DNA from 3 places in the Pseudomonas sp. Marseille-QA0892 genome. Region 3 is predicted to be linked to each of the others. Evidence: riboswitches for the same ligand, from Rfam matches in the RefSeq annotation. Region 3 holds a riboswitch; each other region holds the start of a gene.
What was found. A riboswitch is a leader RNA that binds a small molecule or an ion and turns the genes downstream of it on or off. The one in region 3 is predicted to bind cobalamin.

Region 1 (9,950 bases), 1.6 Mb from region 3:
CTCGATTACAGTGGTCAGGCAGTCGTCGAAGTCGTGCGGCTGTTCGTGGCGCCAGCGATGAGACGTAGAGGGCTTGGCAGTGCGTTGTTTCGCGCACTTCGAGCAGAGGCGCAGGAGGCCTGCATAGACGTCCTTTATCTGCATACCCATCCCTTTCTGGCAGGAGCCGTTCAGTTCTGGGAGCGACAGGGCTTTCGGACGAGGACGGTTGATGAAGACCCTGTCTGGCGGACGATTCACATGGATGCGGAGCTTTGAATAAAGCAGGTTGTTGAGCCCCCGCGACACAGGTGCGGCCCGCTAATTGTGTCATGTAGCTGGAGGGGCGCCGCTTCAAAGGGCCTCTGAGGCCCGTGGTGTGCTGATCGACTGGCGAAGATGCGAGAGCACGTCCTGATTCGTCACTAGCATGCTGGACAGCGAAGCGCCCTAGCAGGTTCGGTGCGCGTCAGTGATCGAACTCGCGTTGAACGATGGCATCAAGCCGCTGCTTCGCGCGCGTCGGTAGGCCCTCTGGAATGGCGGGTGCCGCCATACCCTTTCCGCCGACGCGGATCATCATCACCATGCCCATTGCGCGGTGAGGCGTACACTCGATGCCGTAGACGCCCGGTACGTCGAACGTGGCCTCGATTTCCTCGTTGATCTTGCCTTTGAATGTTGCAGCGCCCTCAGGAACCATACCGGGAATCGAGGCCGCGTTATGGCTGCTATGGGTCGCGATGAACTTGACGGAGTCACCGGCTGCGATGTCGAGGAAGTCCGGTTCATAGACCATGCTGCCGCCGTCGCCCCGGTTCAGCATTTTCACCTCATGGGTCTGAGCAAGGGCCAGCGGCGTTGCCAGTACGGCAATCAAGATGGTGAGCGGTTTAAGCATGTCTCGCATTGTCCTCTTCCGATAGATGTTCCAGGCGTAGCATCCGCGTGCCGTCCAGCGGGTCGACCAACCAGCGCGCTTTCACGCCGAAGGTTTCACGCAGCCGCTCGGGGCTGAGCGCCTCATGCGCAGGACCAAGCGCGACCATGCGGCCTTCGCTCATGACCGCGACGCGATCGCACGTCAGCGCCTGGTTCAGGTCATGCAGCGCCATCACCGTGGTAACCGGCAGGGTGTGCACCAACTCCAACAGTGCCAATTGCTGTCGTATGTCTAAATGGTTTGTGGGCTCGTCCAACAGCAGGATTTGCGGTGTCTGGGTAAGCGCCCGCGCGATATGGACACGCTGACGCTCACCGCCGGAAAGGGTCCGCCATGGCCGCTTTGCCAAATGGGCCAGCGAGACACGCTGCAAGGCCTGCCTGACGATGGCGGCGTCCTCTGCGCCCCAGGGTTGCAGCGCACTGAGCCAGGGTGTCCGGCCCAGTTCGACGGCATCCTGGACGCTGATCGAATCGAGCGTGTCGGCTTGCTGCTCCACGACCGCGACGGCCTGGGCGATCTGCCGGCGGTTGTGGCTTTCCATGTCAGTACCCAGAAGGCTTACGCGGCCTTCATGGGGCGTTGCGATACCCGCGAGCAGCTTGAGCAACGTCGATTTACCGGAGCCGTTCGGCCCGACCACGCCGAGGCGTTCCCCCCGCAAGACTGTGAGGTTGATATCGCGGACCAGCCAGGTGTCCTTCACGCGATACCCGGCGTTCTGGCATTCGAGCACGATGTTGTGAGTCTCAGGTTGCGCACTCATCGCGTGTGCCCTCCACGTATGAGCAGTAGCGCAAAGACGGGCGCACCGATCAGCGCCGTGATCACGCCGATTGGCAGGACCTGTCCCTTGACCAGGATGCGCGAGAGTATGTCAGCGGCGATCAGGAATACCGCGCCCGCGACGATGCTCCACGGCACCAGTCGGGTGTGACGTGGGCCAACCAGCAAACGAACGGCGTGGGGAATCACGAGCCCGACAAAGCCGATCGACCCGACGGTCGAAACCATCACAGCCGTGACGAGCGCCGCACAGGCGATCAGGACGATTCGCGTCTGGCGAACCGAGATGCCGAGCGAGGCGGCAGAATCCGCGCCGAAGGTAAAGGCATCCAGCGCCCGGCGGTACCAGAAGCAGACCAGCGCGCCGATGATCACGGCGGGTATCGCGATCCAGACCGAAGGCCAGCGCACGCCGCTCAGGTTGCCCAGCAGCCAGAACATGATCCCGCGAGCCTGTTCAGCACTGGCGGATTTGGTGATGAGAAACGCCGTCAGCGCATTGAAGAGCTGAGAACCTGCGATGCCCGCCAGGATGATCTGGCTTGAGGCGCCGATGCCGCGTGACGCACGTGCCAGGATCGCTACCAGCCCAAACGCCAACACCGCGCCGCCGAACGCGCCGGCTGACAACGAGACCATGCCACCGCCCACGCCGATGACGGCTACCAGGACGGCGCCCGTGGATGCGCCTGCGGAAATGCCAAGCAGGTAAGGGTCAGCCAGCGCGTTACGAAGCAGCGCCTGCAGGATAAGCCCACACAGCGCCAGGCCGGCTCCGCAGGCGCCGGCGACGATGGCGCGCGGGAGCCGATAGCTCCAGACGATGCCCTCGTCGATCGGGTCCAGCGGGTACCCGGCTTGCCATAGCTTGTTGGCCAGGGTCTGCAGGACGGTCACCGGCCCGATGGACGTTTCGCCAATGGAGATTCCGGCAAGCAGGGCGAGCAGGAGCAGAACCACACTGGCGACTACGCGTACGGAGGTGGATGAAGGCAACGGTTGGCTCATTTGGCGAATGATTCGGCGGCCTCAGCCAATTGGTCCAATCCGTCGAAATAGCGAATGCTGGCCTGCATGGCGTCGGCATCCATGATCACGATGCGATCGTTTTTCACGGCATCCATGTTGCGTGTAACCGGGTCGGATTTCAGGAAGGCGAGCTTCTTCTCGACGTCATCAGCAGGGAAGCGGCGGCGGTCCATACGCGCAATGACGAGAATGTCCGGGTTGGCCTTCGCGATGGTCTCCCAGCCGACGGTGGGCCACTCTTCGTTCGAGTGGATGATGTTCTCGAGGCCAAGCGTGGTGAGCATGGAGTCGGCGACACCCTGGCGTCCTGCGACATACGGGTCCATGTCGATATCGGCGCTGGAGAACCAGAACATCGCCCTGAGCGGTGCGCCTTCATGCGAGGCAACGCGCTTCTTCGCATCGTCCACGCGCTTGCGGTAGCTGTCGATCAGCTCGTTGCCCCTGTCCTGGACGTCGAAGATCCGGGCCAGTTGGTCGACACTCTTGTAAAGGCTTTCGATGCTGAATGTCTGCAGACGGGTGCCGTCGGCGCCGACCAGATTGTCCTTGCCTTCGCAATCCGACGGCAGGATGTAGGTGGGTATGTGCAATTCGTGGAACTGCTCGCGCGTCCCGACGACACCCTGCGGGCCGACCATCCATTCGAACTGAACGGCTACCAGACCCGGCCGTTTGCCGATGACCGACTCAAAGCTCGGGTCGTTGTTGGCCAGGCGTTCGACCTTGGCATTCTGCTCCGCGAATCGTGGCAGTACCGGGTTGAACCACAGGGAGGTGCCCGCTAGCTGCTCGCCGACACCCAGCTCATAGAGCATTTCGGTTCCGGCTTGCCCGATCGTGACGACTTGGGAAGGCGCACGTTCGAAGGTCAGCGTGTGGCCACAGTTATCGATCGACAGCGGGTAGTGGGTCTGCGCAGCCATGGCGGCGCTGGACAGGGAACACGCTGCCATGAGCGCCAGTGAACGTCCCGAAATCATGAAGCGTACTCTCCGAACTGTAGGCATTGCAGGGCAGGGCACGAGTGCACGGTCCATGACGCGCATGACCGAGCGGCATGGTTGCCGGCGGATGCGTCGTCGATACAGATCGGAGCGCGCGGACGAGCGTCCGCACGGTACATCTGAATCCTGGAATGGGCCTCCCGGACACCCCGCCGGTGGTTATTCAAGCAAGCCGGCAGGTCTCCTGACTGACACGTCGTCGGCGTTATCCTGCCTTCCCGGGACTTGCCCAGTGGCTTAGATGGAAACGCCTCGGTGCCTACAGTTGCGGGGGCAGTTCCGTTTACCAGGCTATCGCCTGACGGATTCCCTATTATTTCCTCGCGGAAACCGGCATGGGGATGCTAATTCAATGAGCGGCCAATGGCGACCCGAGATCCCCTGCTCGGGTCAGCCATTTATATGCCGCGGCTGGTCATTCGCTCAGAAACCGCCAGACAGCGGATACTCCACGGCCAGACGGATCTGGTCTGCATCGAGCTCGGCCTGAGCCGTATTGCCCCGGTGGACGTTGTATCGGACCGAGAAGGTCGTGCCTTTTGCTGCACCGTTCTGCACGACATAGCGCGCTTCCAAGTCGCGTTCCCAATGCTTGCCGCCTTTGCCGTAACCCAGGTAAGCGTAGCCGCCGTTCGGGTCGGCGCGGGTGCCATCGATTTGACTGCCGCGGGTATAGGCAGCGCTCAATATCAGCCCTGGGACATCCCATTGCGCCATGTTGAGGTCGTAGCGGGCCTGCCAGGATTTTTCGTTTGGGGCATTGAAGTCGGACAGTTGCACCGCGTTATTGATGAAGATGGCACCACGCGTCACATAGTCGAATGGCGTGTTGCCGTCCACATGCTGGTAGCCGAGCCCGAAACTGTGTGCGCCTTGGGTATAGGTCGGCATCACGCTCCACGTGGTGTTGTCGATGCGACCCGAGAGTGATTTGCCGGTATCCGTCGTGCGGTAAAGGTTGAAGTTGACCGAAACTGACCGGTAATCGTCGATGGGCTGTACGAACGTCCCGCCCAGGTAGTGTTGTTTCCAGGTGTCTTCATAACGCGAGGTGTAGAGGCTGCCCGTCAGGCGCTCGCTCGGGGTGAAAACCACGCCCGCGAGATCGAAGGCATTGCCCTGCCTGCCGTTGGAGTAATTGACCACGAAACCCTGGTCATGGCTGCTGGCATTGCGATCCGTACTTTCTGTGAAATGGCCGCCGACGAGTTTCACCCGGTCGAACTCATTGCTGGTGACGAAGATGCCCGTCGCGGTTTCCGGAAGCAGCCGGCTATCCGAAGAGCTGAATACCGGCGTCTTTACCCGTTGTTCACCCCATGACACGACAGTCGACGAAGCGCGCAGCTTGATCGCGGCGCCCGCGCGGCTGAATTCATCCTTGGGGTGCCCGTCGTTATCGACGCCGAGTAGACGCGCCCTGCCAGCGCGGCCGCCGCCACTGTCGAGCTTCACGCCAAGGTAGGCGTGGGCATCCACGCCGACGCCAATCGTGCCCTGAGTGAAGCCCGATTGCAGGGTGCCCATCAGGCCATACGCCCATTCCTCGGCGTACCCGTTACGTTCCGCGCGTGGCTTGTAGGCATTTCGTGCGCCGCCGTTGCGGCCACCGTTGCGGTAGTCCCGATGGTCGTAGACGGTGCGGTTAAGTACGTTCCAGGTACTGTCCTCGACAAAGCCATTGGCGTTGGACTGGGCCGAATCGGCCAGGGCTACTGGGCTCACCAGTAAGGCGAGGCTAAGGGAGCGAAAGGGAAGGGTGGACATGTCGTTCTCTATTTATAGTCGTACGGGGCGTCAAATCGCGATCGGTTCGCCAGGGATGTCGTGTTGAAGCTCGGTGCCGAGGCGGATACGTCGATCGGCAACGGCATCGATCAACGCTTCGTCGTGGCTGACGAGCAGGATGGCGGTGTCGTTTTCCCGGGCAACCTCGACCAGCAGCTCGATCATTTCCTGCTGCGTGATGGGGTCCAGCCGTGAGCTGGGCTCGTCGGCGAAGATGAACAGGGGATTGAGCATCAGCACACGCAGCAGGGAAAAGCGCTGCAGTTCGCCTCCGGAAACGTTGCCGGGCAGGCGACCCAGCAACGCAGGCTCGAGGCGCAGCCGCTTCAGCAGTGGCTCGATACGACTCGAATCGAGGCGGTGCAAGCGAACGAGGTCGGCCAGATTGCGCGCCAGCGTGATGGTGGGCGGGAACGCCGCGACCGGGTCCTGATACAGCTTCTGAAAGGCGACACGGGGTGCATCAGCGGGTTTGGTCACGGTGCCCTGATACAGCGGAACGAGGCCAAGAATGGCATCACCCAGCGTCGACTTGCCACAGCCGGAGGGGCCGGTCACGCCGACGATCTCGCCTCGGTGAACATCGAATGAAAGCCGCTCGAAAAGCGTTCGATCCCCTCGCTGTACGGCAAGGTCCTGGACCTGAATGATGCGTTCGCCTTTCTGTGCGGGCAGCTTTCGGGCTGCCCAGCGTGCAGGGTCGGCATCCAGCAGCCGCCGGCTATAAGCGTCCTTCGGCGCGTTCAACACCTGCTCCGCAGTGCCGGTCTCGATGATCCTGCCCTTGTACATGATCATCACATCACCCCCGAGCCGGCGGGCGACCTCTATATCGTGGGTGATGATCAGCAGGGCGCCGCCCTCGGCGACGCCCGCCTGCAGCAGGCCGACGACTTCACCGATACGCGCGCTATCGAGGCCCTTCGTGGGCTCGTCGGCAATCATCACCTTTGCGCCGCCAGCGTGGGTAGCGGCAAAGGCAAGACGCTGGGCCATGCCTCCGGAGAGCTGGAAGGGAAACTTCTTTTGGGCCCCTTCAAGCCCGAGCCGCGTCATATCACGCGTGGCCAGACGGGCGGACTCGTCCGCAGGCTTGCCGACCACGTACTGATAGGTTTCGGTTACCTGATTCAGTGCGCGCATCGTGGGGTCAAGGCTGAGCCAGGGTTCCTGTGGCAGCACGGCGATCTCCCGGCCCCACAGTGCCTGGCGGCCGTTCTCCCTGCCGTCTTCGGTGAACCCATCGCCAAACTCGATGCAACCCTGGGCGTGCAGCCCGGGTGGCAGGTTGCCGACGATGGCCTGCGCGAACAGGCTTTTACCTGAGCCGGTCTCGCCAATCACGGTCAGAACCCTGCCGGGCCATAGCTCGATCGAGAGCGGCTCGACGAGTTGCGTATCTGCCGTACGGACTTCGACGGCGTGCGTCTTGAGAAGTGGCTTCACGGTTTGCGACCTCCCGCGATGAGCATCAGTGAGAGGACGATAAGAAAGATCACCGTGATGGGTAGCGCGATGATCGAGGGCGCCTCGGCAAAATAGGGGAGCAGTTCGGTGATCATCAGGCCCAGCTCGGCCGTTGGCGGGCGTACACCCACGCTGACGAACCCCAGGGCCGCGATGGCCATGATCGCCGAGGCGGCGCCGAATGCCGCGATGGTCATCAGCACGGGCGCCAGCTCCGGCCACAAATGCCGGCGGATGATGTACAGCGGCCCAAATCCCAGAAGTCGCGAAGCCGAGACGGCAGGCGACGCAAGAACGTTGCGCGACAGCGCTCGGGTCATGCGGAAATATTCGATCCAGAGCACCAGGGCCACGGCACCGTAGAGCGCCACGAAGGAGCCCGGGAAGATGGCGACGATCAGCAGCACCAGGAGCAGGCCTGGCAGCGCAAGGAACATTTCGGACAGCAGGCCCAGGCACTTGTCCGTCCAGCCGCCTTTCCAGGCCGCAAGGATGCCGAGCAGGACGCCAGGCAATGCCGCCGTCGCCACGCTCACTAGCGCAAGGCCCAGTGAAAGCCGGACAGCGGCTGCCAGACGCGCAAGCATGTCGCGGCCCAGGTGATCCGTGCCCAAGGGGTGCGTACCAGAGGGGCCCGACAGGATGGCCGCGTAGTCTTGCCTCGCGATATCGACGTTCCACAGCAGGGGAACGCAGACGCCGAACGCGATCAGGAGCGCCAAAATCGCAAGGCCGATGAAACGGGACGTGGCGCGCGCCCGAGGGGCCGCGTCAGCAATAGCGAGTTCCAGGTTCATGCGTCCTTCCGCCGTGGGTCGATCAGGTGGTTGGCGAGGTCAACGAAGGTATTGAGCAGTACGAACATGAGTCCCATGGCAAGGGCGGCGCCCTGAACCATGGGAACATCCCGCTGGACGATGGCATGCACCAGCCCATGGCCGATGCCTGGCCACGCGAACAGGGTCTCGACCACGACGACGCCTTCGATCAGGTAAACCAGCTGCACGCCGAGATACGTCACGACCGGCACGCCGACATTGCGCAGGCCATGGCGCATGAACAGCCTGGCGTCGCCGAGCCCCTTCAGGCGGCCAAACGCGAAGTACGCAGAGGAGGTGACGGCCACCGTGGCGTCGCGCGCCACCCGCGAAGAGACCGCTGCAAGTCCCAGAGCAAGCGTGACGGTTGGCAAGATGGTGTGCGCAAAGCTTCCATGCCCGGCCGAGGGTAGGACGACCCACCACACCGCAAAGATCAGGACCAGGATGACGCCCAGTACGAAGTGCGGGATCGCGCGCGTTGCGGTGCTGATGAGCAATAGCCCGCGGTCCAGCCAGCCTTTGGGCTTCAGGCCCGCGAGGATGCCGATAGGCGGCCCGATCAGAAAGGACAGCAGCACGGCGCCGACCGCGAGGCGTACAGAACTGCCCAGCTCGTGCGCAACCATGTCGGTCACTGGGCGCCCGGTCACAAGCGAATTGCCCAAATCCAGCGTCAGCAGGTCACCGAGCCAGGCCACGAAGCGCCAGATCACCGGCTGGTCCAGCGCAAGTTCTGCCCTGACGGCTTCAGCCGCCGCGCTGTTCACCATGTCGTATCCATACCGACCCGCGGCGATACGGTAGGCGGCATCGCCCGGCAGCACGGTCATCAGCAGGAAGGTCAGCGCACCGATAAGTACGGCAACCATGACTGCCTGCAACAGGCGGATACCCAGGATCTGGATCATTCGGTCCACCGCATCTTGCCGATGCCGAACGTACGCTCGAACGGATCGATGGCGGCGCCTTCGATGTTCGTCGAAACGGCAATGGACTGGCGATACCAGGCAACCGGGATCAACGGCAGGTCTTCCTGTACGAGCGCCACGAGCCTGTTGCGCAGCGTCTGCTGCTCGGCTGCGTCTTCACTCGCCAGGAGCGCGGCCATGGTCTGATCGAAGGCTGGGTTGTTCCAGCCCAGCGGACCCCACTCCGCGCCGCCGTTGCCGAAGTCGGCCAGCAGCGTTACGAGCGGGTCCGGCACCAACGCGTAATTGCGACCGTAGAGCGCGAGCTGCAGGCTCCCGTCGTTGTGAGCCGCGGGGATCGCACTGGCGTTCTCCACCGAGACCTCGACATCCACGCCCACGTCGCGCAGTTGCGCTTGCAGCGCGGTGGCGATCAGCGGCAGCTCGGGCCGGTCCGAATAGGTGATCAGTTTCAGGTGCAGCCGCTGCCCATTCTTCTGCAGGATGCCGTCCGAACCCGGCGTCCATCCTTCTGCCTGAAGCAGATCACGGGCGGCCTGTGGATCGTATTGAAGCTTCGGTAGGCTGGGGTCATGCCATGCAGGCACGTTCTCCGCGAACATCTGCGTCGCGCCACTTCCGGGGGAGCGCAAGACAGCGGCGGCGACACCTTCGCGATTGATGGCCAGGCTGAGCGCCTTGCGCACGGCGACAGGCGCGGTCGCGCCTGCACCTGCATTGGCGGCCAGCATCACGACGCGCGGTACCGGGCCGATGAGTACGTTCACGCTTTTGTTACGTTGCAGACGCGCAATGCTGGGCGGATCGAGCTGGAAGACGAGCTCGGCGCCGCCACTTTCAGCCATGAGCGCGCGCGTTTCACCGCGGCCAGCGCCGAGGTAGGTGGTCTTCTCGATGCTGGGCTTCTCGCCCCAGTATTCTTCGAAACGCGTGGCCGCCAGTCGTTGGGGCGGCTCCAGCAACGTGAGTTGGTAGGGCCCCGTTCCGATGACCTGTTGGACGTTGCCGTCCTTGTCATACGCGGCCGCCGCCAGGATGTTCGTCGAGGAATGAGCAAGCAGTGCAGGCAGCGGCTTGAAGGGCTCTTCGAGCGTTATGACAACATCATTACCCTGGGCGCTGATTGACTCGACCTTCGCATTGCGCAGCATGCCAGCCCGCGAGCGGGCGAATTCCAGCGCCTGGGCAGCGACGGCGGCGG
Region 2 (9,950 bases), 1.3 Mb from region 3:
CGCCCCAGCTTCATGACCACGGCCGCATCCGCCTGCTGCAGACGCTCGGCAAGCTCATCTTCGGAAAGAACGCCGGACAGCACCGACAGGCTCTGATTGCGGTAGACCAGCGGAGTGCCAAGCACGGCGACCGAGCCCAGCATGGAACAGACACCTGGCACCACTTCCGCCTCATAGCGCGGCGCTAGACGGTCATGCAGATACATGTAGGAGCCGTAGAAGAACGGATCACCCTCGCAAATAACGGCTACGTCCTGGCCAGCATCCAGGTACTCGGCGATCTGTACCGCACAGGTGTCGTAGAAGTCGCTGATGACGCCTTCGTAGGTCAGCGGCGGTTCCAGCTTTTCGGTTGTGACCGGATACACCAGTGGCAGGCGCATCTGGTCAGGCGTCAGGTGCGCCTCGATGATGCCGAACGCATTACCGCCCTGCCCTTTGCTCGCCTTGGCCCGAGCGACGAAATGACCGACAACCGGGGCCGAGCGAAGCAGGCGCAGTGCCTTGAGCGTAATCAGCTCAGGGTCGCCCGGGCCGACGCCCAGGCCAAGCAAACGTCCCTTGGCCATCATTCGCGCTCCGTGGCCAACGCATTAAGCGCAGCGGCGGACATGGCGCTGCCGCCACGACGGCCACGCACGGTTACGAAGGGAACGCCGCGGCTGTCGGTAGCGAGCAGATCCTTGGATTCTGCTGCGCCAATGAAGCCTACGGGCATGCCGATGATGAGCGCCGGCTTCGGCGCGCCAGCATCGAGCATCTCCAGCAGGTAGAACAGTGCGGTCGGCGCATTGCCGATCACCACGACACTGCCGTCGAGATGGGGCAGCCAGTAATCCAGCGCGACGGCGGAGCGTGTATTGCCCTTTTCCAGCGCCAGTGCTGGTACATCAGGTTCGTTGAGCGTGCAAACAACACGGTTATTTGCGGGCAACCGGGCGCGGGTGACGCCTTCGGCAACCATCCGGGCATCGCACAGGACTGCCGCTCCCGAAGCGAGCGCACGACGCCCCGCCTCGCCGGCACCGGGTGAAAACCGGAGATCCTGTACCACATCGACCATGCCGCATGCATGTATGACGCGAACGGCCAACTTCTCGAGATCAGGCGGAATGGCGCTCAGGTCCGCTTCAGCGCGGATTGTGGCGAATGACTGACGGTAGATTTCCTGGCCGTCGCGGATGTACTCAATCATCGAAAGTCTCGTGGTGATTCATGCACAACCAGTGCGCCGCGGCCCCAATGTCCAGCCCGCTGGCGCGTAGCTGACCGAGGCCGTCCACAGACGGGTCGTGCTGGAAAAGGTCGTATTGGCCGCCGGGCTGGGCGAGCAGCGTATAGGGCTGGCTGCACGCGGACGCGCAGGTCCGCGGGCAGCCGCTGAGGTGGACCGAGGGATGCATGGAATACTGCGAAAGCCGTCTTGCCAGTTGCAGCGCATCCGCCTTGGTATCGGCATGGGCCTTGGCGCACCCAACGCTACCGCTGCAAGCGACGAGGTGTGCGAGCGGCGCATCGGCTGCGGTCACCAACCCAAGCGCTTCCAGTGCCTGCTGGACCTTCGGGGCGTCCTGCTCGTCGATATCGGGCAGCAGCACGCCCTGCCACGGCGTCAGATGCAGCCAGCCACTGCCGTAGATTCCGGCGACATCTGCTAGCGCATCCAGCTGGTCGGCATCAAGCCGTCCAAGGGGCGCCTGAGCCGTGACCATCCGCAGCGTCCCGTCGCGTTGCGGGTAAATTCCCGGTGCCTTCTGAACGGACGAGGACTGAACGTCGTTAGCGCCACACGGCGTCACCGATGCGTCGGCACGGACGGCGGCCAGGAACGCTGGAGCGGTCGGTGACGCCATGAGGTGACGCATACGCGGCTGGTCCTCCGTCGCCGTCGCGACGAAACAGCGAAGGATGTGCGCCACCGTGTCCACCGCAGCAGAAGATGCGACTTCACCTATGGCGCCCTCCCCAACCGCACCAGCAAGCCCTATCTGTAAACGCTGCCCGCCAGGCAATGCACTCAGCCAAATGTCGTGCTCATGGGCTCGGACGGCCATGCCTTCGCCGCCGTCTACCTGAATGGCAAACTTCGCGGGAAGACCTCGGAAAGCCGGATATTCCTGCAGAAGCAGCAACAGTGCTTCGGCCAGGGCCGTGACATCCAGCGACGCGTAAGGATCGCGACCCGCCGAAGGACTTACGAGTACGTTTCGTACATCATCGGCATCGGGATGGCGGGGCCCTAGGCCTGCATCTATCAACGTCGCCGCCAGTGCATCGCCTGCGTCAGCCCAAACACCGCGTATTTGAAGATTGCTGCGATTGGTGATCTCCAGCACACCGCTAGCATATCGGCGCGCGGCTCCGCTGACGGCATGCGCCTGGTCAGCGGTAATGCGCCCCAGAGCCAGCTTCACTCGGCAGATCCCGCCGTCCTTCGCAGACACGATGCGCGACAGTCCAGGGCAAGCCGAAGGGCGCCGGAGCACGGGTCGATGGGTCGAGCTGGAAGGGTTCACAGTTAGCATCCGCATGAATGACGCGGCAGCCGGACCGAGACGCCCGCTAGGGGACGTCACTGGCATCGGTACACCCCGCCCGATGTTGGCGCTCACGTACAGCGTCACCGGCAGGTCTCCTGGCTGGCAGGTCTACATCGCTTCCGGCCTTCCCGATATTCAGTGGCCTTGCTGGAGCGACTCGCTGCTTACAGTTGCGGGGGCAGCCACGGCTGAGGCATGGCCTTTCCGTGTTCCCTCTTCGGCCCTTCGTAGCGGCTCGACGCAGGCCGAAATCGCCAATCATGGGGCTGCCGTCATCGAAGCGGCCCCTATGCTGGCGTTTGCAACCTCGCGCGCTCGGCCATGTACTACGGCGGGCACCGGTGAAGGCGGTATTATGACGGCTTTGCCCACGGTCGCAACTCGCGGGGCGCCGGGCGGATTGTTTGGAGCGTGCATGGCCAGGTGGTTGACAGTAATCGGAATCGGAGAGAACGGCTATGAGGGGCTCGGCAAGCAGGCGCGACGCGCGCTTTTGACGGCCGCTCATATTATCGGCGCACCTCGCCAGCTGGAGCTTTTGCCACATTGCCTTAAAGCGTCACGCCAGCCGTGGCCCAGCCCTTTCACACTGGAGCCTGTATGGGCACGACGTGGCGAGCCAACGTGCGTGCTGGCAAGCGGCGATCCCATGCTGTTCGGCGTCGGCGCAAGCCTGGGCCGGCAGGTCGAACCGCATGAGTGGACTGTCCTTCCAGCGCCTTCGTCCTTCTCTCTGGCAGCAGCCCGTCTGGGTTGGCCGCTGCAGGATGTCGAGCTCCTTAGCGTGGTAGCCCGCCCTGCCAGCGGCGTGAACCGATATCTGCACGAAGGACGGCGGCTACTGGTGCTGTCCCAAGACGGTCAGAGTCCGGCGCAGTTGGCCGACTTGCTACGCCAGGCCGGCTTTGGCGCAAGCCGACTCTGGGTGCTTGAGCACCTTGGGGGGCCACTCGAACGCATGACCGACGGCATCGCACGGGATTGGCCCAACCATGTGCACGCCGCGCTGAATGTCGTGGCAATCGAATGCCGGTGTGAAACAGCTTTGAAGGGCTATCCGCTGACCGCTGGCCTTCCTGATGAGTCATTCGAGAACGACGGCCAGCTGACCAAGCGGGACATTCGGGCGCTCACGCTCTCGCGCCTAGCCCCGCGCCCTCAAGAACTGTTGTGGGATGTCGGTGCAGGGTGCGGTTCGATCGGCATCGAATGGATGCGAAGCCACCCGTCGTGCCGAGCCGTGGCAATCGAAGCGAATGCCACCCGCCAGGCCATGATCCTGTCGAATCGCGATACGCTCGGCGTGCCGTCCCTTTCGCTTATCGCTGGCCGCGCGCCCGAAGCGCTCGAAGGGCTCGAACCACCCGACGCGATCTTCGTCGGCGGCGGGGTTACCGTACCTGGCATGCTCGACGCCTGCTGGACAGCACTGAAGCCAGGCGGCCGCCTGGTCGCAAATGCGGTCACGCTACAGAGCGAAGCCGAACTTGTGCGCTGGCGGGAAACGCACGGTGGCGAGTTAATCCGGATGCAGCTCGCGCATGCCAAGCCACTCGGTGGTTTCGATACCTGGCGTAGCGCCCTACCCATTACGCTGCTCTGCGTTGCCAAGCCATGACGGGCCGTACCCTTTTGCTCGGTGGCGTTGCAGATGCGCTTTGGCTGGCGCGCCATCTCGGGCCGGACGACGTCTACAGCCTGGCCGGCCTTGGGCGTATACCGGAAGGCCTGCCTTGCCAGGTTCGCATAGGTGGGTTTGGCGGCGCGGACGGGCTCGCTGCGTACCTGCGCGGAGCAGAGATAGATCTTGTGATAGACGCGACACACCCCTATGCAGCCCGGATCAGCGCCAACGCAGTCCTCGCCTCTAATGTAGTCGGCATACCCTGCTGGTCACTTCGCCGGCCTGCCTGGGAGCGAGTGGATGGCGACAACTGGATCGACGTCAATGATTGGGACGGCATCATCGGTGCGCTCGAGCCTTTTGAAAGGCCGCTTTTCACAATCGGCCGCGAACCATTGGCACACCTGAACACCATCCCACCCCATCAGCACTGGACGGTCAGGTTGCTGGATCCGCAGCCGGAGGCGCACCGGGTGAGCTTCATTGCGACAAGGGGGCCCTTCCATGTCGAGGACGAAAGGGCCCTGTTCGAGAGCGCACAGTTTGATGTGGTCGTCAGCAAGAACAGCGGTGGCGAAGCGACCGCGGCGAAGCTGGCTGTCGCTCGCGAGATGAGTCTGCCCGTAATCATGGTACGGCGACCATCTATAATTTCGCCCACGCGCGCGTTCTATACGCGGGAAGCACTGCTTGAAAACCTTCCTCAACGTGTTCTTTAAGCGCAAATGCTGTCAGTGAACCCGGTTCCCTTAACCGACTTTAATTTTCAGATTAGTGATGCAGTTCACACATGGAAAATTTGAGATTTGAAGTTTGCTGGCACCAGCACATCATCCACACCACGAACCGTCCGGTTCGCTTACCGACCCTTCCTGGGTCGGTAGAAGTACCCGATTTTCAAACTGCTTGCCCTCTCGTCGCCCGGCGTCCGTAGCCCGTGCGTGAAGCTGTGCACGCCTTTCTGCCCTGCGATTTTCCGGATGCAGCTATGAAGAAGCTCAACGAATTATCCAAAATCGTTTTCGTCGTCGTACCCATGGCACTGCAACCCGTGCTGGCGTTCGTGCTGCTTGTGCTCGTTGCCCACATGGCACCTCAGGAAGCCTATGGCGCGTTGGCCCTCAGCATGGTGATGATGACGTTCCTGGTGGGCTTCGCAGACCTGGGTCTACGCGACTTTCTGCTTAGCCGCCCCGCGATCGAAGCCGGACTCTCCAAGGGTGAAAACCTCGTCTATCCATCCGTGACGGGCTTCATCACGCTGGCGTCGATCATTCTTTACTACCTGCATGTGCATGCGCCAGGCATGGCACCACACCTCTTTGTAGCGTTGCTGCCAGAAGCCCTGGCGCTTGCCGTACTGCAGCGGGCACTGTTCTTTCACTACCAGACCCAGGATCGTCTGGTGGGCTTTTCTACCGTCGATGCGTTGTTCAAATCCGCGCCCTTTCTGATCAAGATCCTGCTGTTCTGGCGCACCGGGGACCTGGTGGGCTCCGTTCTGGCCGGCTCGGTCCTGACCCTGCTGCTTTACGCAGGTTGGTTCTACAATAACTGCGTCCGCCCTGGGACCTTCTTCTCTAAGAGCGCAAGCTACAAAAGCGCGCTGACGGCCATGGCCGCACGCTGGGGCGCCTGGCTGCCTTTCACCCTATCTTTCCTGTCGTTCTTCCTGTACTTCGGGTTCGATCGGATCCTGGTGGAGGCAATCCTGGGTGCCGAGCCTCTGGCTATCTATGCCGCGGCCTGTTCTTTCATCACCATCGGGCAGATCGTCGTGCAGGGCTTCTGGTCGCTCTATATGCCGAAGATATCTCGCGGCAACATTGAAGCAACGCAAGGAAAGTTCGTGATGTTCGGCTTCGGCCTCTCGCTCGCGATGGTGATCGGCTACCAGGTCTTCGCCGGATTCTTCTTCCACCTCCTGTACCCGGAGAGCTATGCCCAGGCGGCCGACCTGCTGAGCATCATGTCGCTCTACTTCATTTTCCGACTGGTCAACGTCGTGTTCGAGATGTACTGGGTCGCGAAGAATCGCTATAGCCTGTTCGTGAAGGTGCGGATCGCCTGCGGCCTGCTCAGCATTGCACTGAACTACCTGTTCCTGGGTCATTACGGCCTGATGGCACCTGCGATCGTGCTGGTTGCCTGTGAAATGCTCATTACGCTGTTCCTGTTAGCGCATGAGTTCAAAGGCTCGCGTACTACGCTCATTGCATCGCCCTGAGGGCGATGCAATGGTCAACCCGACTGTACCGACTCAGTCGGTCAGGTTCTCGAGCTTGGCGTGACGTCGCGAATAACCGAAGTACACGGCCAGACCGATCACCAGCCAGATTCCGAACGCAACCCAGGTTTCGATCGCCAGATTGAGCATCAGGATGATGCAGATAATCATGGAAACCGGGCCCAGGATCATGGGCATTGGCACTTTGAATGCCCGCGGCAATCCCGGTTGGGTACGACGCAGGACCGGAATGGCAAGCGAGATGATGGTAAAGGCGAGCAAGGTGCCCATGTTGATCAGCTCTGCCAACGCGCTCAACGGCACCGTTGCAGCCAGCAGCGCAGACAACGTACCGAGTGTCCAGGTCGAGCCCACCGGCACCTGACGTTCGTTGATCTTTGACATCCACGCTGGCATTAGACCGTCACGCGACATGGCGAACACAACACGTGTCAGGCCATAACCCATGACCAGAATGACCGTCATCATGCCGGTCACGGCAGCCAAGCTAACCAAACCGGCCAACCAGTCGATACCCGCCCGCTGGAATACCAGCGCGATAGGGTCTTCGATACCCTTGAAATCGGCGAAAGGAACGATGCCCGTGGCAACGGTCGCAACGAGTGCGTAGAGGACGGCACAAATCAGCAACGATCCAATAAGGCCAATGGGCAAGTCGCGCTGCGGCTGGCGAACTTCTTCTGCCGCTGAAGACACGGCGTCGAAACCAAGGAAGGCGAAGAAAACCAATGCAGCTGCGCTGACGATCCCGGAAATACCGAACGGCGCATAAGGTTGCAGATTGTCGGGTTTGACGTAGAACAGCCCAACTGCGATCACCAAGAATACAACTGCAATCTTCACGGCTACCAAAACATTGTTGACGCGCTTGGATTCGCGAATGCCCATCGACAGGATTGCCGTGATGAACATCATGATCGCGAACGCCGGCAGATTGAATAGCGTCACGTCGCCATTTGCATTGGTGCCGGGTGCTGCTGTGAGCGCTACCGGAAGATGCAGACCGAAACCACCGATCAACGATTGAAAGTAGCCTGACCAGCCCACTGAAACGGCTGCGGTGGCGAGGCCGTATTCCGCGATAAGGCTCCAGCCCACAATCCAAGCAACCAGTTCACCGAGCGTCGCGTAGCTATAGGTGTAACCGGACCCGGCTACAGGAATCATCGATGCGAACTCGGCGTAGCACAACGCCGCGAGCGCGCACGCTGTCGCGGCGAGTATGAACGAGACTGCCAACGCAGGCCCCGCTTGCAGCGCAGCGACCCCGGTCAGCACGAAAATGCCCGTCCCTACCATCGCGCCCAACCCCAACATGACCAGGTCAGTCGCGCCCAAAACCTTGCGCAGTTCGGAATGCTGCGCACCCGCACCACTCATCAACTCCACTTTCTTCTTGCGGAAGAGACTCATCAATCAACCTCGAAAAACGACAACTGGACGTTCTGCCGGGTCCATGGCAGCACGCGCTACGCGAACCGATACGCGTCGCGCTTCCAACGGGTGGTTTACTTCAGGTGCGACTCGGACCGGCGCACAATACGAATGGAATGCTTGAAGGTAGGCTTGCGCGTCACGCTGACAGCGCGCCGGCTGACAGTATCGATGGTGATGTTCCAGAAACCGGTACTGGGCACCTTTATCCGCGCTGGAAAGCGGTCGAACGCACCGCCATGGTAGGTATGCCTGCCACCATTTTTGAACGAGCGGAAATTCGCATCGTTCATAAGTCGGATGTTGCAGGTCTGCGAGCATTCGATGACGACAAGGTCATCCTCGTTGAGATGCTCACGCTGGTGAATGAATTTCATGATGACTCCCGAAAAATCGCAGGGCGAACGATAGTGGCACGAGCCAGGTTAGTCGACCCATTCCTGCCTATTGGCGTGGTAAAAGACCGTGAATTGAGGCCGAGCTGCTTCGTAGCGGAGGCCGTACACCTAACAGTGCTCTTCGGTGGCCGTAGACCAGATAGGGATGATCAGCCTCGACGGGTGTCGGACTGCACCAATCTTGGACGGCCATGCAGGAGCGAGTCATTGCGTACGCATGGGATGTATCGCGTTGCTCGAAGGTCGCGAACGTAGATAGCGTATGCTTTTCTAAGGGTAGCGGGAGCGCTATCGGTTCCGAGTCAGTGGCCGTACACAAAGAGCCACTGAGCTTCCGCTCAAACCAGCCGTTTCTGCGAGCCGCAACGGCATGAGCAGACAATGGGTGGAGTCAGGCAGGGGTTGGTCACCTCAGCCAAACGCTACGGCGCCACCTTCGGATAGGCTCCCCCCGAGTAACGAGAGGCTGTGCATTGCATAACGAACAGCGTAGCAAGGCTCCCGCCCGTGGCGACCGTTGAAAACGCAGCCCATGAACCGCCAGGCACCTGGGAAGGGCTCAATGACCTTTCGGCCAAAAAGCGCTTGGACATAGGATCATCAACGCGGAACGCGTGGCTCTGTTAATCCTGCTACGAGCCCTCGCGCTCGATTGCCTTGAGGTGGAAACGGTCGCGTGCGCTCTGGCCGAATTGCTAAACCGTAGGACACGACGTCAAGCACCGTACCCGCGCGTTGCCTTTTTGAATAGCCGTGCCCTAGCTCGCTATTGCGACAAGCGGTCACGTGACAATGCCTACCAAGACCTAACGAGCTGGCACCGTCAACAACATACTTTTCGCGTTGTGCCCGCAGCGCCGGCTCGTGAAGCTAGCCCGATGTGGGACCGGCATGCCCTTCACATTGTTTTTCGGAGGTGGAGCGCAGGCATTCGCTTAACCCTTGGTGGCTTTATGCTACCCGCTGAGGTTCCGATTTAGAACAACTCGATTGCTGCGCCCTCGACGGGGAGCTTTCCGCTCCGACCGGTTTCCTCAAGATGCCCGCGTAGCTGACCATAGGTCACGTAACGGGCCAAGTGCTCCTGCATCCGCTCCTCCAAATCGGGTAGCGCGTCGGTCCCGGCAAATGCCGGTTGGAGGAGCGCTTGGCTATAAGCGTCCATGACTTCGCTCAGCGTATCGAGTGTCTCAGCGCTCTGAGTCAGTCTCTGCCGCAGGGAGTCTTGGAACTGCAGGCTGCCTAGAACGCCCAGTACGTCTTGGTTGATCCGATCGCTTAGGCTCATGGCGTTACCGACCATGCCATTCAGGCATTCCGAAGCTGTTCCTAAATGAGCGACCATGGTATTGAGCTGTTCACCTACCTGATCCAAACCGCTCTTCGATAGGAAGTCGTCCTGCCGATCCTGTGCTGCGGCCGACTCGGTTTCGAACCGCCCTGCCAGCGCCTGGACAGTATTGGCGATTGAATCCGCAGCTTCTGCCGTGCGTGAGGATAGGTTCCGGACCTCAGAGGCTACAACCGCAAAACCGCGCCCCGACTCCCCCGCCCTGGCTGCCTCTATGGCCGCGTTCAAGGCAAGCAGGTTTGTCTGCTTCGCGATGTCGCCAATAAGTGCAATGAGCGGTGCGGTTGCTTTTACCTCTTCATACAACGTGTTCATCCGCCGGATATCCGCTGACAGGCTTTCCCGACGCTCTTTC
Region 3 (9,950 bases):
ATAATCGGCCAGGAAACCTTGCGGATCGCGGTCGAAACGCAAACGACTACGGACGATCCGTTCGCGCGTGGCACGATCCACTCGGTCCACCAGACGAACGAACAAGCCGAAACGGTCCAGCAACTGAGGCCGAAGCTCTCCTTCCTCAGGGTTCATCGTGCCGACAAGGGCGACACGTGCGGGATGCTGATGGGAGATGCCGTCCCGCTCGATGCGGTTCACGCCGCTTGCACAGACATCGAGCAGCAGGTCGACCAGCACATCCGGCAGCAGATTCACTTCGTCCACGTACAGTACGCCGCCGTCGGCCTTGGCCAAAAGCCCTGGGCGGAAGACGACATCGCCGGTTTGCAATGCGGACTGGATATCGAGCGAACCGGCCAGTTGCTCTTCGCTTGCGCCCAGCGGCAAATTCACGAAGGCCCCGGTGGGCAGAAGATCCGCCAGCGCACGCGCACTGGTGGACTTGGCCGTCCCGCGCGGCCCTTCAATCAACACGCCGCCGATCTGGGGGTCGATCGCAACCAGCAGCAGCGCCAGGCGTAGCTCGGGTTGCCCGTGCAGTGCCGAGAACGGGTAATGCGTTCGCAGGGTATCCATCAGTCTTCCAGGTGCCGTTCAGCGTTCAGTAAATGGGATTCGAGTCGCTCACGGTAGTCACCGGGCTCCGCCCACAGTCCCCGCCCGATTGCTTCGAGCAGGCGCTCGCTCATGTCGCGCAGCGCCTCGGGATTGTGCCGCTCGAGGAAGGCACGGTTATCGGTGTTCTCGATGAGGGCATCCGTTACGCTCGCGTACTGGTCGTCTCGCACGACGCCTGTCGTGGCGTCGAAGGCGAACAGAAAGTCCACGCTGGCTGCCATCTCGAACGCACCTTTATAGCCGTGGCGCTGCATGCCTTCGATCCATTTCGGATTGGTCACGCGGGCACGCACGACTCGACTCAACTCTTCATCCAGGCCACGAATGCGCGGCGACTCAGGGTTGCTGTGGTCTCCGAAGAACAGCGCAGGACGAACGCCAGACGCATGCTCCACCGCCGCACTCATGCCGCCTTGGAACTGGTAGTAGTCATCGGAATCCAGCAGGTCGTGCTCGCGGTTATCCTGATTCTGGACAACTGCCTGCACGGTCGACAATCGCTGGGCGAAGGTGTCGTGGCGCGCCTCGCCGTAGACCTTTTGCCCGTAGGCATAGCCTCCCCAGTTCAGGTAAGCCCGTGCGAGATCAGCCCCGTCTGCCCAATTCTGACTGTCCATCACCCCTTGCAGGCCCGCACCATAGGCACCGGGTTTGGCGCCGAAGATGCGGAAGCTCGCTCGTCGCAGGGCCTGGTCTTCATCGATGCCCTCGGCCTGGAGCACCGCGCGGTCGCGCTCTATTCGAACGCGTATGGGGTTCGCTTCCTCGGGCTCGTCCAGGCCGGCGATCGCTTGCACCGCCGCATCGAACATTTGCATGACACCGGAGAACGCATCGCGGAAGAAGCCGGATACTCGCAGGGTTACGTCGACACGCGGACGCCCAAGGTTCGGGACGGGAATGACCTCGAAATCAGTGACGCGATGACTGCCTTCCGCCCACTTGGGACGCACACCCAGCAGCGCGAACGCTTGCGCAATGTCATCACCGCCGGTCCGCATCGTCGCAGTACCCCATACCGAAAGCCCGAGGCTGGAGGGGTAGTCGCCGTTGTCCTGCATGTAACGCTCGACGAGCAAGGCGGCTGACTTTTCGCCAAGCGTCCAGGCGGTGGGTGTAGGAATGGTCCGAGTATCGACCGAGAAAAAATTCCGTCCCGTCGGCAACACATCAGGGCGGCCCCGCGTCGGGGCGCCACTGGGCCCAGGCGGAACGAACCGCCCTTCCAACCCACGACAAAGCTGCAGAAGCTCTTGCGGGCCACAGGCACTCAGCCGAGGCCGAAGCGAAGCATCCACCCGCCGAAGTACCGCAGCTACCGTCGGCAGCTCGCAGATAAGCGCGTCCACGTCGGACGACGCGAACGGGCCATCGTCTGTCCTGACCTCATCCAATCGATGCGCAAGCAGCTCAAGCGCGAGCAATTCCAGCCGCTCCCGGGTATCGCCGCGACTGCGCCACGGCGCGCTACTCACACGTGTAAGCACCGCTGGCCGTGCGCCGAGCCACGGCTCACCCCATTCCCCTTCGGATGGATCGAAAGCGTCCGCTGGCAGCAGGTCCTGCGCGAGCGCACGTACCAGTCCTGCATTTCCGCTCTTCCCATCTCCCACGCCGTAACGGGCCAACGCCAGTAGCGTATCGCGTTCGAGCCGCCCGGCTGGCGACTCGCCAAACACATGCAGGCCATCCCGAATCTGGCTTTCCTTCAATTCGCAAAGATACGTATCCGTGCGATTGAGCAGGTGCTGTTCATCCTCTTCGGTCGCCGGCGGCGGCATGCCGAGGTCTTCGTGAAGGTTGTTCGTCACGATCAGCGCCAGGATTTGCTTGCGCAGTAGCCCTGCTCGGCGCGGGTCGAGTGTCAGCGCATCGTAGAATTCGTCGATCAATCGCTCGAGATCGCGAGTCGGCCCGTAACTTTCGGCGCGCGTCAGCGGCGGCATGAGGTGATCGATGATAACCGCCTGCGTGCGGCGTTTGGCCTGGGTTCCCTCCCCCGGATCGTTGACGATGAAGGGGTATAGGTGCGGCATGGGGCCGAAGATCAGGTCCGGCCAGCAGGTCTGGCTCAGGGCGACACTCTTGCCTGGCAGCCACTCGAGGTTGCCGTGCTTTCCCACATGAACGATGGCATCGCACGCCCAGACCGTGCGCAACCAGGCGTAAAAGGCCAGGTAATGATGCGGCGGCACCAGATCCGGATCATGATAATTGGCCATTTCATCGAGGTTGTAGCCGCGCGCGGGCTGGATGCCAACGAACACTGAGCCCATCCGCAGCCCCGCGAGCATGAAGCGGCCCTGCCGCAGCATGGGATCCTGCTCCGGCATCCCCCAGCGATCGATTACGGCCTGCTGACTCTCAGCCGGCAACGTCGCAAAGAACGCGCGATAGTCTCCCATCGACAGGCTCTGTCGGGCGGGGCGAATGGCCCATTGATCCGGGTCATTGGTGATTCCCTGGCGGAGTGCGGCCATGAGCTGCTCGCCGTCTTCCGGGACATCATCCACTCGATAGCCTTCAGTCTGCAGGCGACGAAGGATGTTGATGACCGAAGCCGGCGTATCAAGGCCCACACCATTCCCGAGCCTGCCTTCACGGGTCGGATAGTTGGCCAGGATCAGGGCAAGGCGCTTCTCGGCATTGGGCAGCTCCCGTAACCGGGCCCAGCGGCGGGTCAGCTCGGCGACGAACGCCATCCGCTCCGTGTGGCCGTGATACTCGACCACATCGCACTGCGTCAGCCCGCTACGGCGGCCCAGCCCCTTGAAGCTGAACGCCCGGCTGATGATGCGCCCGTCAACTTCCGGTAGCGCGACCTGCATGGCCATGTCGCGCGGTTGCAAGCCATGTGGGTCGGCCATCCAGCCTTCCTGGTTACCGCTGGACAGCATCACCTGAAGTACCGGGATATCGCCCACCAGGGCATGGTCGCCTGGATCGTCGATCGCCGAATGCGCGAAAGCGGTACTGTTGAGAATGACCGCGACGCAGTGCTCTGCACACAGGTGCCTGAGCGTCGTCAGGCACACCTTGTCCTTGAGCGAAAGCAGCGCGATCGGGAGAGGGTTCAAGCCTTGTGACAGAAGCTGCTCGCACAGCTCGTCAAAAACGCGCGTATTGCCAGCCTGCAGATGGGAGCGATAGAACAACACAGCCACACAGGGCGCGCCGGGATGCCAGCGATCGTGCCAGTCCGATACCGAGGCTGGCTGATGCAATGGATGATGAATCGAGATCGGCGGCAGGGCCGCAGGCGGCGCGGCCACGCACGGCATGTCGAAATACAGGGCGCCCAGGTAGGCGTAGAGCGATGCCGCGTTACTCGCACCGCCCTCTCGGAGATAGCGCCACAACGTATGGCAGACCTCGGCGTCAGCCGTGCTCAGCGAGGTGAGGTTCGGATCTTCGGCCATATCGCCAGAGAACATGGCCAGGACGATACCCTTGCGCCGGCAAAGCGCAACCACCTGTTCGGTACCGTATGGCCAGTAGCTTTCGCCGCCAAGATGGTCGATCACGATCACCTTGGCATGCTGGAGCACTTCATCGATATAAAGATCGACCGAAGCGTTCTGACGCAGGTAAACGAGATTGGCGAGTCGAACCTCGGGATACGCGGCTTCAGAATCGGTCGCTCGAGGGTGCGCCGATGCCAGCAGGGCCAGCGTCGTGTCAGCCGCGCTCAGGATAACGATGTCACCCGGCGTCTGGTCGAGGCGCGTGATGGTCGCGCCGCTCTCGTCGACGTACCCGCCCGGCATGGCTGACAGCATGTGCATGGCGAGTCCTCAGGCGGTTGCGGCGGCAAGCGCCTCTTGCAAGGTGGCGCCGTCGAGGTCCCGGCCGATCAGGACGAGGTAGGTATTTGGCGTTTCGTCTGCATTCCAGCGGCGGTCGAAGTAGCTGTCGAAGCGCTGCCCGACACCGTGAACAACGAGCCGCATCGGTTTGCCCGGCAACGCGACGAAGCCTTTGATTCGATAGATGGTGTGTTCGCGCACGAGCGTTTCGAGGATGCCCATCAAGCGGTCGCGGTCGACGGTCCCCAGATTGACGACGACCGAATCGAACAGGTCATGATCATGATCGTGTGGCTCATCGTCGCCGTGGTCGTGATGGCCCTTACGCAAGTGGATGGTGTCTTCCGAGGCACGCGACAAACCGAGGATCAGGTCCAGGTCCAAACGCCCCGCATCGCTGGCAATGATCTTGACCTGAGGCGGTACCTCTGCCCGCACAAGGGCCGTCACTTGCTCTACCGCCGCGGGCTCGACGAGGTCGGTCTTGCTTAGCACCACCAGGTCGGCAGCGACTAGCTGGTCTTCGAACAGCTCATGCAGAGGCGACTCGTGATCCAGGTTCGGGTCGGCCCGACGCTGCGCATCCACGGCTTGCGGGTTAGCCGCGAACTGGCCGGCAGCCGCCGCGGGTGTATCCACGAGCGTCACCACCGCGTCAACCGTGCAGGCGTTCTTGATTTCGGGCCAGTGGAATGCCTGCACGAGCGGCTTCGGCAGTGCGAGGCCGCTGGTCTCGATCAGGATGTGATCGATGTCGGCACGCCGCTGGATGAGCTCCTGCATAACCGGGTAGAACTCTTCCTGCACGGTGCAGCACATGCAGCCATTGGACAGTTCATAGAGCTGACCAGCCTGCTCGGTGCCCTCCTCATCACACCCAATACCGCAGCCGCGCAGGATGTCACCATCGATTCCGAGCTCGCCGAATTCATTGACGATAACGGCGATACGACGCCCGTTGGCGTTATCGAGGATGTGGCGCAACAACGTGGTTTTGCCGCTCCCAAGGAAGCCGGTGACAATGGTGACCGGTATCTTGCTCGTGCTGTTCATTGATGGATCCTGAGAATAAGAGACTGGAGAAATCAGGCATCTAGCGCGGGGATGCGCGCGATGAATTTGCCTTTGATGCCGGCAGGCCATGTGCGAAACGGGACCTGCCCCGTCTCGGAACCGGCGTATTTACCGGCGTAGTCGAGCAGCGCTTCGGCGGCTGCCTGATCTGGGGAGAATCCTCCCAGCACGTAGGTAATCTTCCCGGGCGCGCGCAATGCAGCAGTACAGTGCCGCTGGCACGCCATCAGGCAACGGGTACGCTGGATCGTGAGGTTCGCGTCAGCGCCGAGCGCTTCGAGCGTGCTTGCGAACCGCTCGCCCTTGCGGGGCTCATCAGCGCCATCCTGACCGCACGTTTCACAGACAATCAGGGTCGCGCGGTGCGCGACGGTGTCGTGTTCAGCGTTCAAAAGTCGACTCCGGCCTGCCCTTTTACACCCGCTCGATAGGCGTGCTTGACGTCGCGTATCTCACTGACGGTATCGGCCAGCTCGACCAGCTCGGGCTTGGCGGCGCGGCCCGTGACGATCACCGTCTGCCGGTAAGGCCGATTGCGCAGCGCCTCCAGGACCATGGCGAGGTCGAGGTAGTTGTACTTGAGCATGTAGGTCAGCTCATCGAGCACGACGAGATCGAGCGTCTCGTCGCTCAGCATCCGCGCTGCGTGGGTCCAGGCTTCATCCGCTGCGGCCTTGTCCTTGTCCCAGTCCTGGGTATCCCAGGTAAAGCCGGTTGCCATCTGATGGAAATGTACATGCGGTGCCTGCTGGTGCAGGTAGACCACCTCACCTGAGCGTTGTACGCCCTTGATGAACTGAACGACGCCTGCCTTGTGGCCGTGCCCGAGCGCCCGATAGAGCGTCCCGAAGGCCGAAGTGCTCTTGCCTTTGCCGTTACCGGTGATGAGCACGAAGATGCCACGCTCGATCTGGGCCTTTTCCATGCCCGCGTCGACGACCGCCTTCTTGCGCTTCATACGCTCGGCGTGGTTCTGCTTCTTTTCTTCGTCGATCATCTGCGGCTCCGGTTGCAAGGCCCCTTGAGGGCAAAACGTTCGGGCACGCTCGGGGAGTGTCGGCGCAACGCGCCAACACGACAGGACGTCTTGGCTGAAATCAGCCAGATCAAGCCCGGTACCCACACCCCGAGGTACACCATACTGATCGATCAGGCCGGTCTTCTGGCTCACCCACTCGCATTGCTCGCGCCTTCCCGTTTCCAGTGGCGTCAGCGAGCCTGCGGCACCTGGCAGGGCGCGGGGCATTACAGCAGCGGGGGCTGCGCCGGGATAGGCCTTGGCCGTACCGGACTTCCCGTTTCACCTCGTCTGGCAGCCCGGCCCATGAAGCATGGAAAACGAGCGTCGAGCCATGGAGGCACCTGGTCGAGCCGGCAGGTTACCGGACTCAGGTTGGGCGGGCAATTGCACCCGCCGCGCGGCTCGGAGGGCTCAGTTGGCGGCCCTTCTCGTATAGGATGGGAAATCACCGCAGCGTAGGGGCGTCTGCTACCTCCGCTCGCGATACGCCCAAGACCCGATAACAACACAGGACCCGCCTCATGAGCGAACAGTACCGCGCCGTCTTTCTCGACCACCCTTCCCTTGATCTGGGTGATCTCGATATGTCTCCACTGAGAGAGGTGTGCGATTCGCTCACGCTTCACGAAAAAACCACGCCCGAGCAGGTTGCCGAGCGTATTCGAGATGCGGAAATCGTCATCACCAACAAGGTAAGGCTCGATGCTGACGCGCTGGCTTCGGCACCCTCATTGAAACTGGTCCTGGTCGCCGCCACGGGCACCAACAACGTGGACGTCCAAAAGGCCATGTCGTTGGGCATTACCGTCTGCAACTGCCAGGGCTACGGCACACCGTCCGTTGCTCAGCACACGCTGATGCTACTGCTTGCTCTGGCGACGCGCCTGACGGACTACCACGATGCCGTGCGCGGCGGCCGCTGGCAGAAGGCCGAGCAGTTCTGCTTCCTGGACTTTCCCATCCTCGAACTGTCTGGCAAGACCCTGGGAATCTTGGGGCATGGCGAACTCGGCAGCGCCGTGGCTCGCCTGGCAGAAGCCTTCGGCATGCGCATCCTGATCGGACAGTTGCCCGGACGCCCGGCGACTGAGGGCCGTATTGCGCTGGAAGAGCTGCTGCCTCAAGTAGATGCCCTGTCGCTCCACTGCCCGCTGACCGAACAGACCCGGAATCTCATCGGAGCGCAGCAGCTCGCCGCGATGAAGCCAGGCGCCTTCCTCATCAATGCCGGCCGCGGCGGGCTTGTGAACGAAGATGCGCTCGTCGACGCACTTCGCAATGGGCACCTCGGTGGCGCGGGCGTCGATGTGCTTACCGAAGAACCGCCGCGCAACGGAAATCCGCTCCTGGCGCCCGACATACCAAACCTGATCATCACGCCACATAGCGCCTGGGGAAGTCGCGAGGCACGCCAGCGTATCGTGGCTCAACTTGCGGAAAACACGAATGCCTTCAAGGCAGGTGCCCCGCTACGAACGGTCGGTTAAGCTTCGCCGCTTTTATCTTTCAGGAGTATCGATGGACGCTCGAAGCGAAGTGCTGCTGCGACAGGTCGAACTGTTCGCCAACGGCCCCCTTCTGCTTGCCGGCCTTCCCGCCGACGACCTGCTCGCTCGACTCCCGCTGGCACAGGGCTGGTCCTGGCACGCTGGTGATCACCGGTATCTAACAGAACGCTTCGATGGCCGCTGCGTTTTCGGGACCGAACTGCCTCTTGGGGACAGCGACGGTGCGGTGCTGTTTTTGCCCAAATCACGCGAACTCGGTGAATACCTGATGGCGGCCCTCGCCAGCCGGCTCGAAGGCAAGCGCCTATACGTGGTTGGCGAAAAGCGGGGCGGCATCGAACGCGTGTCGAAACAGCTCGCGGCATTCGGAACGCCGTCGAAGGTCGATAATGCCCGGCACTGTCAGCTCTGGCAGGTCCGGGTCGATACCCCGCCCCAGCCGCCAGCGCTGGATGCGCTGGCGCAACGGTTCGAGGTGCCGACGCAGGATGGTGCCCTGACCGTTATCAGCCTGCCTGGCGTATTCGCGCACGGCCGGCTGGATCGCGGCACCCAGCTGTTGCTCGAACATCTGGATGCCCTGCCACAGGGCCATTTTCTCGACTTCGGGTGCGGTGCCGGTATCGTCGGTAGCTGGCTTAAGCGACGCTATGAGGATAGCCAGGTCAGCCTGCTCGACGTAGACGCCTTCGCCCTGCAGGCCAGCCGGCTGACGCTGGCGGCCAATGGCCTGGAAGCCGAGGTGATTGCGGGGGACGGCATCGCGGCGGCACCGCGCGACCTTGCCGCAATCGTGAGCAACCCGCCTTTTCATCAGGGAGTGCACACCAGTTACCGTGCAAGTGAAGACTTGCTACGCCAGGCACGCGCTCACTTGAATGCACATGGCGAGCTTCGCATCGTGGCCAATAGCTTCCTGGCCTATCCCCCGCTGATCGAACAGCACCTTGGGCCCTGCAGTACGCTGGCGGAGCGGGACGGATTTCGCATCTACAAGGCGGTAAGCGGCTAAGTCCGTCTTCATCCGTCGCCCACGGATCTTCGTTGCTCGCCGAGCAGCCGAACCTGAATGCAAAAAGGCCATGGCTGGATCCATGGCCTTTTGAAGGGCCCGCTTGCCGCGGCGTGCGGGTCAGCCTTACTTGCGAGCCTGCTCGTACAGCGGCATGACTTTCGGTATCGCTGCCTGCAGGGACTGGATACGCGCCCCAGACGAAGGGTGCGTACTCATGAACTCAGGGGGCGCCGAGCCCTCGTTGGCTTTCGACATCTTGTCCCACAGCGTCAACGCAGCGTTCGGGTTGTAACCCGCACGGGCCGACAGCTCCAGACCGATCAGGTCAGCCTCGTTCTCGTTCGCGCGGCTGTTGGGCAGGGTCATCAGGTATTCGACGCCGGTATTGGCCAGCTGGAGGCTGCCGTCGCCCAAGCCAAACGCCGCCCCCAGTTGCGTCGCCATTTGTACCCCATAGGCCTTGGACATGGCCTCGCGGCCGTGCTCACGGAGGGCATGCGCGATCTCGTGCCCCATTACGGCTGCAATTTCATCGTCGGTCAGTTTCAGCTTATCAACCAGACCCGTGAAGAAGATGATCTTGCCGCCTGGGCCGCAGTTGGCATTGAGATCGTCGCTCTTGATGACCGAGACTTCCCAGTCCCACTGCGCCGCATCAGGTCGAAAGGCGGTAGCCTGCGGAATCAAACGTTTGCCGACGGCCTGGATACGCTTGGCCGTTGCGCTGCTCTTGTCGAGCGCGTTCTGCTTCGACGCCTCGGACAGCGTTTGCTGGTAGGACTGCGCATACATCTGGTTGACTTGTTCGGTGGACAGCATGCTGAACATGTACTGCTTACGGTCCACCCCCACAGCCCCGCCGCTGGTGGTATTGACGGCCTGAC

Region 1: another riboswitch for cobalamin. It lies ahead of ACY8D3_RS10705 (ABC transporter substrate-binding protein); the one in region 3 lies ahead of cobO (cob(I)yrinic acid a,c-diamide adenosyltransferase).
Region 2: another riboswitch for cobalamin. It lies ahead of cobG (precorrin-3B synthase); the one in region 3 lies ahead of cobO (cob(I)yrinic acid a,c-diamide adenosyltransferase).

The regions. Positions count from the first base shown of each region.
Region 1 is NZ_CM143104.1:2,311,889-2,321,838, reverse strand. It holds gene ACY8D3_RS10725 (GNAT family N-acetyltransferase) at 1-258, shown strand, start outside; gene ACY8D3_RS10720 (pseudoazurin) at 449-880, opposite strand; gene ACY8D3_RS10715 (ABC transporter ATP-binding protein) at 873-1,688, opposite strand; gene ACY8D3_RS10710 (FecCD family ABC transporter permease) at 1,685-2,716, opposite strand; gene ACY8D3_RS10705 (ABC transporter substrate-binding protein) at 2,713-3,720, opposite strand; cobalamin riboswitch at 3,902-4,094, opposite strand; gene ACY8D3_RS10700 (OprD family porin) at 4,168-5,511, opposite strand; gene ACY8D3_RS10695 (ABC transporter ATP-binding protein) at 5,542-6,978, opposite strand; gene ACY8D3_RS10690 (ABC transporter permease) at 6,975-7,796, opposite strand; gene ACY8D3_RS10685 (ABC transporter permease) at 7,793-8,728, opposite strand; gene ACY8D3_RS10680 (ABC transporter substrate-binding protein) at 8,725-9,950, opposite strand, start outside.
Region 2 is NZ_CM143104.1:2,069,195-2,079,144, forward strand. It holds gene ACY8D3_RS09600 (precorrin-2 C(20)-methyltransferase) at 1-569, opposite strand, end outside; gene ACY8D3_RS09605 (precorrin-8X methylmutase) at 569-1,195, opposite strand; gene cobG (precorrin-3B synthase) at 1,188-2,531, opposite strand; cobalamin riboswitch at 2,609-2,805, opposite strand; gene cbiE (precorrin-6y C5,15-methyltransferase (decarboxylating) subunit CbiE) at 2,956-4,158, shown strand; gene ACY8D3_RS09620 (cobalt-precorrin-6A reductase) at 4,155-4,883, shown strand; gene ACY8D3_RS09625 (oligosaccharide flippase family protein) at 5,153-6,391, shown strand; gene ACY8D3_RS09630 (amino acid permease) at 6,425-7,825, opposite strand; gene ACY8D3_RS09635 (DUF1883 domain-containing protein) at 7,921-8,223, opposite strand; gene ACY8D3_RS09640 (methyl-accepting chemotaxis protein) at 9,221-9,950, opposite strand, start outside.
Region 3 is NZ_CM143104.1:720,991-730,940, reverse strand. It holds gene ACY8D3_RS03200 (ATP-binding protein) at 1-603, opposite strand, end outside; gene cobN (cobaltochelatase subunit CobN) at 600-4,427, opposite strand; gene cobW (cobalamin biosynthesis protein CobW) at 4,437-5,501, opposite strand; gene ACY8D3_RS03185 (DUF1636 family protein) at 5,534-5,914, opposite strand; gene cobO (cob(I)yrinic acid a,c-diamide adenosyltransferase) at 5,911-6,519, opposite strand; cobalamin riboswitch at 6,658-6,858, opposite strand; gene ACY8D3_RS03175 (2-hydroxyacid dehydrogenase) at 7,065-8,030, shown strand; gene ACY8D3_RS03170 (methyltransferase) at 8,062-9,063, shown strand; gene ACY8D3_RS03165 (M48 family metallopeptidase) at 9,190-9,950, opposite strand, start outside.